Regions from separate parts of the Paenibacillus mucilaginosus 3016 genome, predicted to be linked through region 1. Evidence: a T-box and tRNA genes for the amino acid it is inferred to sense, from the RefSeq annotation. Region 1 holds a T-box; the other holds one or more tRNA genes.
The links. A T-box is a leader RNA that pairs with one kind of tRNA and senses whether it is charged. The one in region 1 lies ahead of ileS (isoleucine--tRNA ligase), so its partner is inferred to be a tRNA-Ile.
Positions count from the first base shown of each region.

Region 1 (6,008 bases):
GGACGGCTTCATGACGAACGAGCCGGGCGTGTACCTGTACGCTCTGTTCGCGGACTGCGTGCCGCTCTACTTCTATGACCCGATCCGCGGGGCGGTGGGCCTTGCCCACGCCGGCTGGAAAGGACGGCACTCGGCATCGCCCGGTCGATGGTCGAGGCGATGGGAGCCGCTTACGGCACGAAGGCGAGGGATCTGCGCGCCGCGGTCGGCCCTTCGATCGGCGCCTGCTGCTACGAAGTGGACGATACGGTCATTTCGCGGATCGACAAGGCGCTGGAGACGACGGGAGGCGCCGCCCTGGAGGCGGGACAGCCGCCCTTCTACGAAGCGAAGCCGGACGGCAAATACAGCTTAAACTTGCAAGCTGTCAACCGACAAATTATGATAAAAGCAGGAATTATGCCGTCTCATATCGAAATAAGTAGTTTATGTACGAGCTGCCGCACGGACCTCTTCTTCTCGCACCGCAAGGAGAAGGGAAGAACGGGACGGATGGCAGCCTGGATCGGACTGCGGGGATAAGCTTCATGCCTCCCGCTCCGGTTCATGTTACCGAGATTGTCGGCAGCGGGAGGACGCAGCACAAGTGAACACGAATTTGCAGGAACGCATACAGCACGTCAATGACCGGATCGCAGCCGCCTGCGCGCGGGCGGGACGCCGTCCCGATGAGGTCGGGGTCATTGCGGTAACCAAATATGTGTCGATGGAGACCACCGGCGCCGCCCTGGACCAGGGGCTCACCCAGATCGGGGAGAACCGCTGGCAGGATGCGGCGGCGAAGTGGGAGGCCTTCGGAAGCCGGGCGATCTGGCATTTTATCGGCCATCTCCAGACGAACAAAGTGAAGGAAGTCGTCGGCCGGTTTCACTATATTCATTCGCTGGACAGGCTGTCGCTTGCGAAGGAGATCGAGAAGAAAGCGGCCGGGCTCGGCATCACCGTGCCCTGCTTCCTCCAGCTGAACATCTCCGGCGAAGAATCCAAGTACGGCATGGAGCCGGAAGCGCTCATGGATTTTGTAAGCGAGCTGCGCAGCTGCCCGCATATCCGCATCGAGGGTCTGATGACGATGGCTCCCTATGAAGCGGAGCCGGAAGAGACCCGTCCCGTATTCCGCGGGCTGCGGGAGTGGCGGGACCGTCTGAACGGATCGGGGCTGCTGGATTACGAAGTGCACGGCCTCTCCATGGGCATGTCGAATGATTTTGAGATTGCCATTGAAGAAGGCGCCACGTGGGTGCGTCTCGGAACCGTCCTGGTGGGTAAGGAATAAGCGCCGGAGAGCCGCTAGCGAAGGAGGAAAGGATATGGGTGTGATGAATAAATTCATGAACTTTTTGGGCCTGCAGGAAGAAGAGGAGATCGTGGAGCGCGAGCGCGTCGTGGAGGCCCAGGAAGAAGTTGAAACGCCGGTGCAGGAGCCGCGTAAAAGCAGTAAGGGGAATATCGTTTCGATCCATTCCCAGAAGAATGTCCGCGTGATCCTTCACGAGCCGCGTTCCTATGAGGAAACGCAGGAGATTGCCGATCACCTGCGCTCCCGCCGTCCGGTCGTCGTGAATCTGCAGCGGATCCGCTCCGATCAGGCGACACGGATCGTCGATTTCATCAGCGGAACCGTTTACGCGCTGAACGGGTCGATCTACGAAGATCGGGCCGAACATTTTCTTATGCACGCCGGATACGGTGGAGATTCACGGCTCGATCTCGGAGATCTTGAACCACGAAGGATAACGCATATACTTAGAGAGGTGAACTCCTTGAATTTCAACATCGTCGGCTATGTAGCTACCCTGATTCAAATCTATCAATATCTGCTCATCGCGTATGTGCTTTTGTCCTGGCTGCCGAATGCCCGGGAAAGCTTTATCGGTGAGTTCCTCGGCAAGCTGTGCGAGCCGTATCTCGGCATCTTCCGCCGCATTATCCCGCCGCTCGGCGGCATGATCGACATCTCGCCGATCGTCGCCCTGATCGCCCTGCAGTTCGTGGGCCAAGGGATTATCGCGATCGTAAGCTACCTGGTCTAGCGAACGGAGCCAGCCATGTCAACCGATCAGATCTACTCGCATTTTCATCCCGACGAGCACCGTTTCGTCGACAAGGCGGCCGAATGGGTGGCCCGTGCAGAGCAGCACGAAGCCAAGCTGACCGACTTCCTGGACCCGCGGCAGGCCTTCATTCTTACGACCCTGGTCAACCGCAGCATGGATGTGCAGCTTCTGCTGAACGGCGGCCATCCCTCCGCCGAACGCCGGCGGGCCTGGGTGGCGCCGGACTACCGCGTGCTGGAATCGGAAGACCCGGGGATTACGCTGCTGTCGATCACCTCTCCGGATGAGAAGCTCGAAGATCTCGACCATGGGGATTACATGGGCGCGATTCTCAGCCTCGGCATCAAGCGGGAGAAGGTAGGCGACATCCATGTGCGGCCGGACGGCTGCCACATCCTCGTGGCCTCCGAGATTGCGGACTACTTCCGGCTCAACCTGAGCCAGGTGCACCGGGTGCATGTCATGACCGAGGTGCTGCCGCTCGAGCGTCTGCAGTTCACCGAGGTGAAGCTCGAGGAGCTTCAGCTCTCCGTGGCGTCCCTGCGCCTCGACGGGATCGTCAGCGACGTGTACCGTCTGAGCCGGGCCAAGGTGCTCGTGCCGATCAAGGCGGGACGCTGCAAGGTCAACTGGAAGCAGGAGGAGGACCCGAGCAAGCCGCTGCGCGAAGGCGATGTGGTCTCTCTCCAGGGAGCGGGCCGGTTCAAGGTGCTTGAAATCGAAGGCGTCACCAAAAAGGGAAGAACCCGTGTCAAAATCGGCAAGTACTCGTGACTGCCGATTTTTTCTGCTGTCCGGGCAAGGAGCGGGGTAAGTCGCACAGGTAACGGCGGAGAAGGCAGGCCGAAAAACGGGCGGATTCCGTCTGAAACCATCGATTTTCCGCATTCTACGGGAAATTTTGGTCCGAAGTGCAGGAAAAATTGGGATGGTGTCGAATATACCGAAGTAACAAAGTTGGTTTCGCTAAATTTGCAGGAGGTGCACCGATGGCTTTAACACCGCTCGATATACATAACAAGGAATTCAGCCGGTCCTTTCGCGGGTACGATGAAGACGAAGTCAACGAATTTCTCGACCAGGTGATCAAGGATTACGAGGCCCTGATCCGTGAAAATAAAGAGCTGCAGAACCAGCTGCTGACCATTCAGGAACGACTCGACCACTTTGCCAATATAGAAGAAACGCTGAGCAAGACGATTATCGTAGCGCAGGAAGCGGCGGACGAGGTCAAGCACAATTCGAAGAAAGAAGCGCAGCTCATCATCAAGGAAGCGGAGAAGAATGCGGACCGCATCATCAATGAGTCGCTGTCGAAGTCGCGCAAAATCTCCATGGAGATCGAAGAGCTGAAGAAGCAGGCGTCGATCTACCGTACCCGCTTCCGCACGCTGATTGAAGCGCAGCTGGAGCTGCTGAGCAAGGAAGACTGGAGCTCGCTGGAACGTACGGAAGTCGAGCAGCCGTAAGGCCGTCAGGGGGAAGCACCCCGGTGCCCAGGCACCGGGAACCGGAGGACCAAGGACCGCGAAGCCGCTGTTCCCGCCCCAAAGTTGACGGCGGACCTGCTATCGGCTATACTCCATATAAAGTTAACATGAGCGAAAGCGATGACCGGGACGAGTATTCCGTGTTCTGACCGAAGCCAGCGAGCCGGGGAATGGTGGAAGCCCGGACTTCGGCACCGGAAGAAGATCCCCCGGGAGCATCTCTTGAAAGCAACCAGTAAAGAGTATCGGCCGATCCCGTTATCGATCAATGAGTGAAGACACTCCTGTTCGCCCTGCGCAGGTATGCGTGAATGGCGGCCATGGAGTTCTTAATCAGGGTGGTACCGCGAGACTTCTCGTCCCTATGGGATGACGGAGTCTTTTTTTGCTGCCTGCCGGGCAGCGGGTGAAGCCGACACGGACAAGTTGAAGGAGTGGAGAGCAAGATGGATTATGGCAAAACATTGAATCTGCTGCAGACGGAGTTCCCGATGAGGGGGAACCTTCCGCAGGCGGAGCCGAAGATGCAGCAGCACTGGGAAGAGACGGACATTTACCGTCAGGTCCAGAAGAGCCGCAAGGGCAAACCGAAGTTCATTCTGCACGACGGTCCTCCGTACGCGAACGGGGACATTCATATCGGCCATGCGCTGAACAAAATCCTCAAGGATATCATCGTCCGCTTCAAGACGATGCAGGGCTATGACGCGCCTTACGTGCCGGGCTGGGATACGCACGGTCTGCCGATCGAGCAGGCGATCGCCAACGGCGGAAAGGTCGACCGCAAGAAGATGAGCGTCTCGGAATTCCGCGACTACTGTAAGGCTTATGCCCTCGAGTGGGTGGAGAAGCAGAAGACCCAGTTCAAGCGCCTCGGCATCCGCGGCGACTGGAACAACCCTTACATCACGCTCCAGCCAAAGTATGAGGCCCAGCAGATCCGCCTCTTCGGCGGGATGGTCAACAAGGGCTATATCTATAAAGGCCTGAAGCCGGTCTATTGGTCCCCTTCCTCGGAGAGCGCCCTGGCCGAAGCCGAGATCGAGTACAAGGACAAGACGTCCTCTTCGATCTATGTCGCCTTCGACGTGGCGGACGGCAAAGGCAAGCTGCCGCAGGACGCGGCCATCGTCATCTGGACGACGACGCCTTGGACGCTGCCTGCGAACCTCGGCATCTCGCTGCATCCGGACTTCGACTATGTCACCGTCGAGACCGGCGGACGCAAGTTCGTGCTGGCACAGGGCCTGCTCGAAGCGGCTGCGAAGGAGATCGGCTGGACCGACGTCAAGGTTCTCGCAACCCATAAGGGCAGCGAGCTGGAGCTTGTGCTCTGCAAGCATCCGTTCTATGACCGTACGTCGCTTGTCATGACCGGAGAGCACGTTACGCTTGAAGCCGGTACGGGCTGCGTACACACGGCGCCGGGCCATGGTGAAGACGACTTCGTCATCGGCCAGCGCTACAACCTCGGCGTGCTCTGCCCTGTCGACGACCAGGGGCATATGACGTCCGAAGCGCCGGGCTTCGAAGGCCTGTTCTACGACAAGGCCAGCAAGGCGGTCATCGAGAAGCTTCAGGAATCGGCGCATCTGCTTCACCAGGCGACGATTCAGCACCAGTATCCGCATGACTGGAGGACGAAGAAGCCGGTCATCTTCCGGGCAACGGAGCAGTGGTTCGCTTCGATTGACAAGTTCCGCAGCGAGATGCTCGATGAGATCAAGAAGATCAACTGGACGCCAGAGTGGGGCGAGATCCGTCTGCACAACATGATCGCAGAGCGCGGCGACTGGTGCATCTCCCGCCAGCGCGCCTGGGGCTGCCGATCCCGATCTTCTACTGCCGCAGCTGCAACGAGCCGCTGGTGAACGAGGCGACGATCGAGCACGTGGCGAAGATCTTCGAAGAAGAAGGCTCGAACGCCTGGTTCTTGCGCGAAGAGAAGGAGCTGCTGCCGGCAGGTACGGCGTGCGCCAAGTGCGGACATGACCATTTCCGTAAGGAGACGGACATCATGGACGTATGGTTCGACTCCGGTTCGAGCCACATGGCTGTGCTGGAAGCGCGCGAAGAGCTCCAGTGGCCGGCCGACCTGTATCTGGAAGGTTCGGACCAATACCGCGGATGGTACAACTCCTCGCTGATCACCGGCGTTGCCGTGAAGGGGCAGTCCCCTTACAAGGGAATCCTGAGCCACGGGTTTACCCTCGACGGCGAGGGCCGCAAGATGTCCAAGTCGCTCGGCAACACGGTCGATCCGAACCAGGTGTGCAACAAGCTCGGAGCGGACATTCTCCGCCTGTGGGTATCCTCGACGGACTACCAATCGGATGTGCGCATCTCCGATAACATCCTGAACCAGACGTCGGAGGGCTACCGGAAGATCCGCAACACGCTGCGCTTCCTGCTCGGAAACCTCTCGGACTTTAGCCCTGCGGCAGACCGCGTCTCCGTCCGG
Region 1 covers NC_016935.1:6,499,696-6,505,703, reverse strand. Annotated here, with positions in the region: partial or broken gene pgeF (peptidoglycan editing factor PgeF) at 1-522, shown strand, start outside; gene PM3016_RS26850 (YggS family pyridoxal phosphate-dependent enzyme) at 587-1,276, shown strand; partial or broken gene PM3016_RS26845 (cell division protein SepF) at 1,311-1,737, shown strand; gene PM3016_RS26840 (YggT family protein) at 1,764-2,033, shown strand; gene PM3016_RS26835 (YlmH family RNA-binding protein) at 2,049-2,831, shown strand; gene PM3016_RS26830 (DivIVA domain-containing protein) at 3,047-3,526, shown strand; T-box leader at 3,659-3,914, shown strand; partial or broken gene ileS (isoleucine--tRNA ligase) at 3,994-6,008, shown strand, end outside.

Region 2 (6,008 bases), 110 kb from region 1:
CTTCCGAAATCGGCTATCATGATCAACTACTCTTATTCGGTTCCATTATCGGAGCCTGGTACGGATCTAGGAGTGAAAGTACAGGATCCGAAGCTGGCTGCACCTTACAAGACAACCATCGCGGCATACAAGGTACCGCTGCAGCCGTCGGGTGATCTCAATCAAACCATTGTCGCTTATCCGTACGAGGTAACCCTCAAAATCCTAAATCTCTCCTATGCGTATAGTGCGGAGGGTTACGTTTATAGTGCAAGACCTTTTGTAGAGCTAAAGCGTCAGGATCTGGTGCAGCTTGATGCCAGCTCCACGGGACTCCTTTTCGAGCTCTACGATGGTTTGGGCAGTTTCATAGGTACGGCAACCAAACCTTTCATCGGAGAAGGGCGACTGCTGCCTGGGGAGAACAAGCTTACCTTTGGTGGTACGAATACACAAGGAAGTTTCCCGCTTATGATCAAAGTATATGAAACTTTCACAACTGAAAATGGCGCAGTGGCGAAACGACTCGTAGGCACATTCAAACAGTAGAATCTGTCTCTTGCACTATTATCTTTACTTATACCGCAGATCAGCCGGTCCAAGAGGCCGGCTTTTTGCCGTCCGTTCCTGGCCAAGCGCCCAAACTCCTTAAGGATCAGGAACAGAAAAAATCCGCCCCTCGCAGGGCGGATTCTTTAGGTATAAATCTATGAGAGCACAAACTCGCTGATCGTCTTCCAGACGCCGTTCTGCTCCTGACGCAGCAGGGTGAACCGGTCAACCGTGCACTGCAGGTCCAGCGTCTGATTCTTCAGGCTCGACAGGACATCGTGGAGCTCGTCGTCACCAAGCTCCTGAGCGACCGTCAGATGCGGCGTATACGTGTAAGTCTTCGGTACGGGCCGCGGGAGACCTTGGGCGATGGCTTCATGCAGGCGGCGCATCGGTTCCGGATCGGAGAGGGCCATATAGATGACATTGCTGGCAGGATAGAAGCTGGAGAACCGGTTAAAGTGAAGCGGGAACGGCTTCCAGGCGCCTGCGATGGAATGGAGAACGGCTATGGCGTCATTCAGCTGCTCGTGCGTCCACTCCTGCTTCTCGTACACCGTGAGATGCGGACGGATCAGAAAGTCGCGGGGATCATATCGTTTGCGCAGCGGCGCTGCGATCTCGGCTATTTCTTGAGACGGAAATACGGCGATACCATAGAACATGGGATTCCCTCCTTTTATTCATTATAACGCCTGCTGGGCAAGCATTCCAAGGGAAAAACCTTCCGTGGAAAAAGATGTCCCTTTTCCCTGCACGAGCCTAATGCAAGCGCTATCATTGTATGTTATAATGAACGCATTCCGGTAAAAGGGGCGATCTCCATGAAGCGTCAGGTTCACAGCGTCGAAGTCAAAACCGCCGTTTATCAGAAACTGGAAGAGCGCGGGGTTACCATAGAAGATATCGCCGAGATCGTTCGGGAAATGCAGCTGCCTTACCAGCCCCATCTGACTTTAGAGGACTGCGTGAGTTCCGTGCACGCGGTGCTGAAGAAGCGCGAGCTCCAGCATGCGATTCTGGTCGGGATCGAGCTCGACATGCTGACCGAGAAGGGGCTGCTGTCGGAACCGATCCAGTCGATCATCGAGTCGGATGAAGGCCTCTTCGGGTGCGACGAAACGCTCGCCCTCGGCTCGGTATTCGGCTACGGGAGCATTGCCGTCACGACCTTCGGCCACTTAGACAAGCATAAGATCGGCATCATTAAGCGGCTGGATACGAAGAACGGCAAGCAGGTGCATACGTTCCTTGATGACCTCGTCGCCGCCATCGCTTCTTCAGCTTCGTCCCGTATCGCACACCACCAGCGGGATCTCGAAGAGAAGGAAAGTGTCGTGACCTACATCGCCAAACCGGAGGAGAATGCAAGCTGACCGCTGCTTGCTCCGGGTTTCATTCATACACCGTGCACAAGAAGAAGCTTCTCTCCCAAATAAGGAAGCTTCTTTTTGGTTATGATAAGGGAAGGAAATCATCAACGGCTGGCAAGCGGAGCGTGAACCGATGAATTGGATCTATTGGGTAAAATTATACGACAGCAAGTTTCAGGCAGGCTGTCTGGCCAAGCGGATGGAAGAGGACTGGTGGATTTATGGATACGAATGCCCGACCGAGGTGCAGGTATTCCGTTCGCGCAAAGGGCGTTTCGGCGTCCGGTATACGGTATAAATTTATACTTGACTCCTGTGTTTGGCATGGTGTATATTTATTTTTGTCGCCATAAAGCATTGGATCTCTAACTGGCGCGGGGTGGAGCAGCCCGGTAGCTCGTCGGGCTCATAACCCGAAGGCCGCAGGTTCAAATCCTGCCCCCGCAACCAAACATCCTGCTTCCATTGTGGGCCCTTAGCTCAGTTGGTTAGAGCGGTCGGCTCATAACCGATTGGTCGGGGGTTCGAGTCCCTCAGGGCCCACCACTCTCATGCCGGAGTGGCGGAATTGGCAGACGCACAGGACTTAAAATCCTGCGGTGGGTGACCACCGTACCGGTTCGATCCCGGTCTTCGGCAGATGCTTTTGACACTATAGGGTTTATCTCCATTTCGTCTTCGGACGTGGGAGATAAACCCTTTTTCATTTTGCCAGGATGGACGGTTGTTTTTCGTGGGCGCTCGCATATACTTTATCACTACAAGCAGAGGAGGAAGCCCTATGCCTTCCATTATTCTGGCACCGATCAAGATTACGGGCAACGACGGGGAGCTGGTCTTCGGCGACGTGCTGCAGATTACCCCGAAGAGCACTTCCAAGAGCGCCTCAGGCGCCGGCGGCGGCAATACCGGCGATTTCAGTGCGACCTTTACCCTGGTAAGCTTCACCAACACCCTGGATCCCGATATCGCTGATTCGAACAACACGGCGAACAATTAGCCGGAGGCTTCGGCCTTCCGATGATTCGGGAACGTGCGCGCACTGGCGCTCATCTATACGGATGAGACGGACGGTGCGCGTTTTTTTATTCAAAGGTTACTGCACGGCAGCCGGAGCTCTTCAGGAAAAGCGGATATCGATCTCATGAAACAGATGGTCGGCGGCCTGTTTGCGAAGATGCAGCTGCAGGACACCTTGGCGGTAGACGGCTTTGCAGCTTCCCGGGACGATGGGCGAGGTGAGGCGGATCGTCTGCGTATTATCATCCGGGAGGTTCTCCAGCCGCACCTGGCTGACACTGAGCAGGAGACGCAGCTGGCGTGCCTGGGCCCGGTCGGGAATATGCACTTTGACGATAACGCTCTTATGGGTATCGAAGATTTCGGAGTGAAAATGATGCTTGATGGACGGCGCCTCCGCAGCGGGTATCGCCTGACGCAGCACGTCCTTCACGTAATTCTCCACCCAGGCCATCCCTTCACCGGCCTCCGGCATGCCGGCCTGGCCGGCAAACGGCATCCTGCCGCCAAAGAACTGCTCGAACTGCTTCCAATTCATCTCGAACGGATTGGGGTTCGGACCCTCCATATGTCATCAACTCCTCGCTGCTTCAAGTATATGACCCCGCGCACCAAAGCATGATTGCCTGCGGAGCGCTCCCCCGCCAAAAACATACTTGAAGGCACAGAATCATATACTGTATCAAATCCAATAACGGATAGGGTGTTGCTCATGCCGGCAGTCGTAGGTGCAATCAAGATTGTCAACGTCGGTACAGGCTCCGTAGTGCATATTGGCGACTCGATCCAAATCGCGCCGAACTCTGCGGCCAAAACCTTTGCCGGAGCAGGCTCATTCAATACGGGCGACGGACTGCGGATTTATAATATGGTCAGCACAACCAATACCTATGACGCGGACTTCGCCGATTCTACGATCACGTCGGCAGATAAGGCGGTGGTGTGAGTCGTGCAGCTGGTGATCCATCAACAGATCGTGATCCACCAATTGAAAATAGGGTCCGTGTCCAATTCATCCGTTCTGCAGATTGGAACGGCGGGCACCATCCGATCGCTGTCCAATTTATACAATACGGGCGGATTCACCGGGCCGGCTCCGGGCTTTGAAGGGGGGGCAAGCGGGGAGGAACAATCTCCCCTGCCTTTGGTTCCGCTGCCATCACCCAGGTGAAACGGAGGAATAATCGATGAACCTCATGACTCCCGAGTCGTACTTCCGAAAGCTGAACGAATACCTGGCTTGGCAGACGGACCGAATCCGCTGGCTGGAGATGCGGGTGGAATCCTTGGCACAGGAAGTGGAGACGCTGAAGAAACAGAAGGGGATTACCATCGAGAAAATCGAATACAATTTTGATCAGCTTAAGGTGGATACGCTCGAAGGAACGCTGAATGTGGGACTCTCTCCCGCGGGTCTTGGCGCGGCTTCCCTGGAGGATGCCACCGCGGGCGGGGAGACGATCCGCACGAATACCTCAAAGTCCGAGTCCTTCTCACGTATCCAGAAGAACGTTTTCGATTATCTGGAACGGTCCTGTCCGGCTGAGCTCAGTGAGCTCGAGCGCCAATACGGCGTGGAGTTTGGCAAGGATTTTCACAATATGATGATCGGTGATCTCCAGAACCAGGTGGGGCCAAGGATTGATCATTATCTGAAATCCGCAGGGGATCCAGAACAGCCCGAGCTTTCGGAGGAGCAGGAGAAGTGGGTCGAAACCCGGGTGATCGAAGACGTCCGCAGGGGGATGCAGCAGTATTTTGTGAAGAAGCAAGCTGATCTGAAGGGAGAGGGTGGGACATGAATCTGTTCGTGGACAACAAAGGGCTGCATGTGGGCAACGTACATATTACAGGGGTAGCGAGTGCTTCCCTGTTCTTGATCGGTGATGCGAACCTTATCCGCCTCTCCAGCGTGTTCGATACACCGCCTGAGTCGCTGATTATCGGTCCGCTGGAGCCCTTAAACCCGGAGGAGCCCGAGTGAGCAGCGGGATAAGGACCTCCGTCGTCGGAAGCATCCGGGTCATTGATATAGGCTATGCGTCCACGCTGCTGATAGGGGATCTGGTCGATTTTGCACCGGTCTCACTGGCTTTGGCCGTGCAGCGGGAAATCCCTCGTTATTACGGGAATGAGGGAAAGTTTGAAGACTTTCCCTTGTTCGTTATGCCGATTCCGCTGCCTTCCGAAGAGCAGCCCGTAAGCCTGACCGCAAGACAGACCTGTGCCCGGATCGAGGTGGACCGGGTTCGGATAACCGCCGTCTCCTCCTCCTCCATGGTTCAGGTGGGCTCGAACCGCTCCGTCCGGGCGGAATCCCGGGTGAAGCATATCCGGCAGCTGCTGCGGGCCCGCAATGACAGCTGAAGGCCGGTTATACGAGGTACTTGCCCCAGAGATGGAACACCGACCCGCTCTGGTACGGCGGAAACAGCTCGCCGGCCTCCCAGGATTCCACGATCCGTGAGGCACTGACCGGGTCTATGCCATGCTGAAGGAGCTGCTGGAGGGTATGAGCTTCGTTGGCGGGCCCGGGAACAGGAGAAGAGGGGGAGGCGCCGTATCCGGCCTCCGATGGAGCAAGAGCTCGAAGTATCGCATTACGGTTCATGGAGCAGCCGCATCCTTTCAGGGCGATTTCCCTAGGGAATCGCTGTTGGTTTTTCTACCACTATATGCCTGCAACAGCGGCGGGGTGCCCAGAAGCATCCTGCCCTAAAGGCTCATTGACGGCAAGCCGGGAGGAAGCTCAGGCGAACGACAGCATCCTCGGAAGGAAGCCGAGCCAAGGCCGGGTATGGTATAATACGGTGAAAACCAAGGGATATGAGAGGAGAGCTGGCGAAGTGGCACGCACCCGAATTGAGCACATCGGCATTATGGTCAAAGATATGGATACCTCCGTCGAGTTTTATGAGAAAGTGGTGGGCCTCAAGCTGAAGGACACCCTGCTTCATACGAACGGCGTCATCAAGCTGGCGTTTCTCGGCTTCGGCGAACAGGGGGAGACGGAAGTGGAGCTCATCCAGGGGTATAACGACGGGCTTCCCCAGGAGGGCAAGGTGCATCATCTGGCGTTCACGG
Region 2 covers NC_016935.1:6,387,808-6,393,815, reverse strand. Annotated here, with positions in the region: gene PM3016_RS26285 (hypothetical protein) at 1-528, shown strand, start outside; gene PM3016_RS26280 (2'-5' RNA ligase family protein) at 687-1,196, opposite strand; gene PM3016_RS26275 (phosphatidylglycerophosphatase A family protein) at 1,356-1,907, shown strand; gene PM3016_RS38850 (hypothetical protein) at 2,038-2,202, shown strand; tRNA gene PM3016_RS26270 (tRNA-Met) at 2,278-2,354, shown strand; tRNA gene PM3016_RS26265 (tRNA-Ile) at 2,374-2,450, shown strand; tRNA gene PM3016_RS26260 (tRNA-Leu) at 2,458-2,543, shown strand; gene PM3016_RS26255 (spore germination protein) at 2,686-2,904, shown strand; gene PM3016_RS26250 (hypothetical protein) at 3,025-3,492, opposite strand; gene PM3016_RS26245 (spore germination protein) at 3,637-3,870, shown strand; gene PM3016_RS37585 (spore germination protein GerPB) at 3,874-4,095, shown strand; gene PM3016_RS26240 (spore germination protein GerPC) at 4,112-4,726, shown strand; gene PM3016_RS26235 (germination protein GerPD) at 4,723-4,908, shown strand; gene PM3016_RS26230 (spore germination protein GerPE) at 4,905-5,291, shown strand; gene PM3016_RS26225 (hypothetical protein) at 5,299-5,535, opposite strand; gene PM3016_RS26220 (VOC family protein) at 5,771-6,008, shown strand, end outside.
Region 2: it has a tRNA-Ile gene. The T-box ahead of ileS (isoleucine--tRNA ligase) is inferred to sense a tRNA for this amino acid. The anticodon was not compared.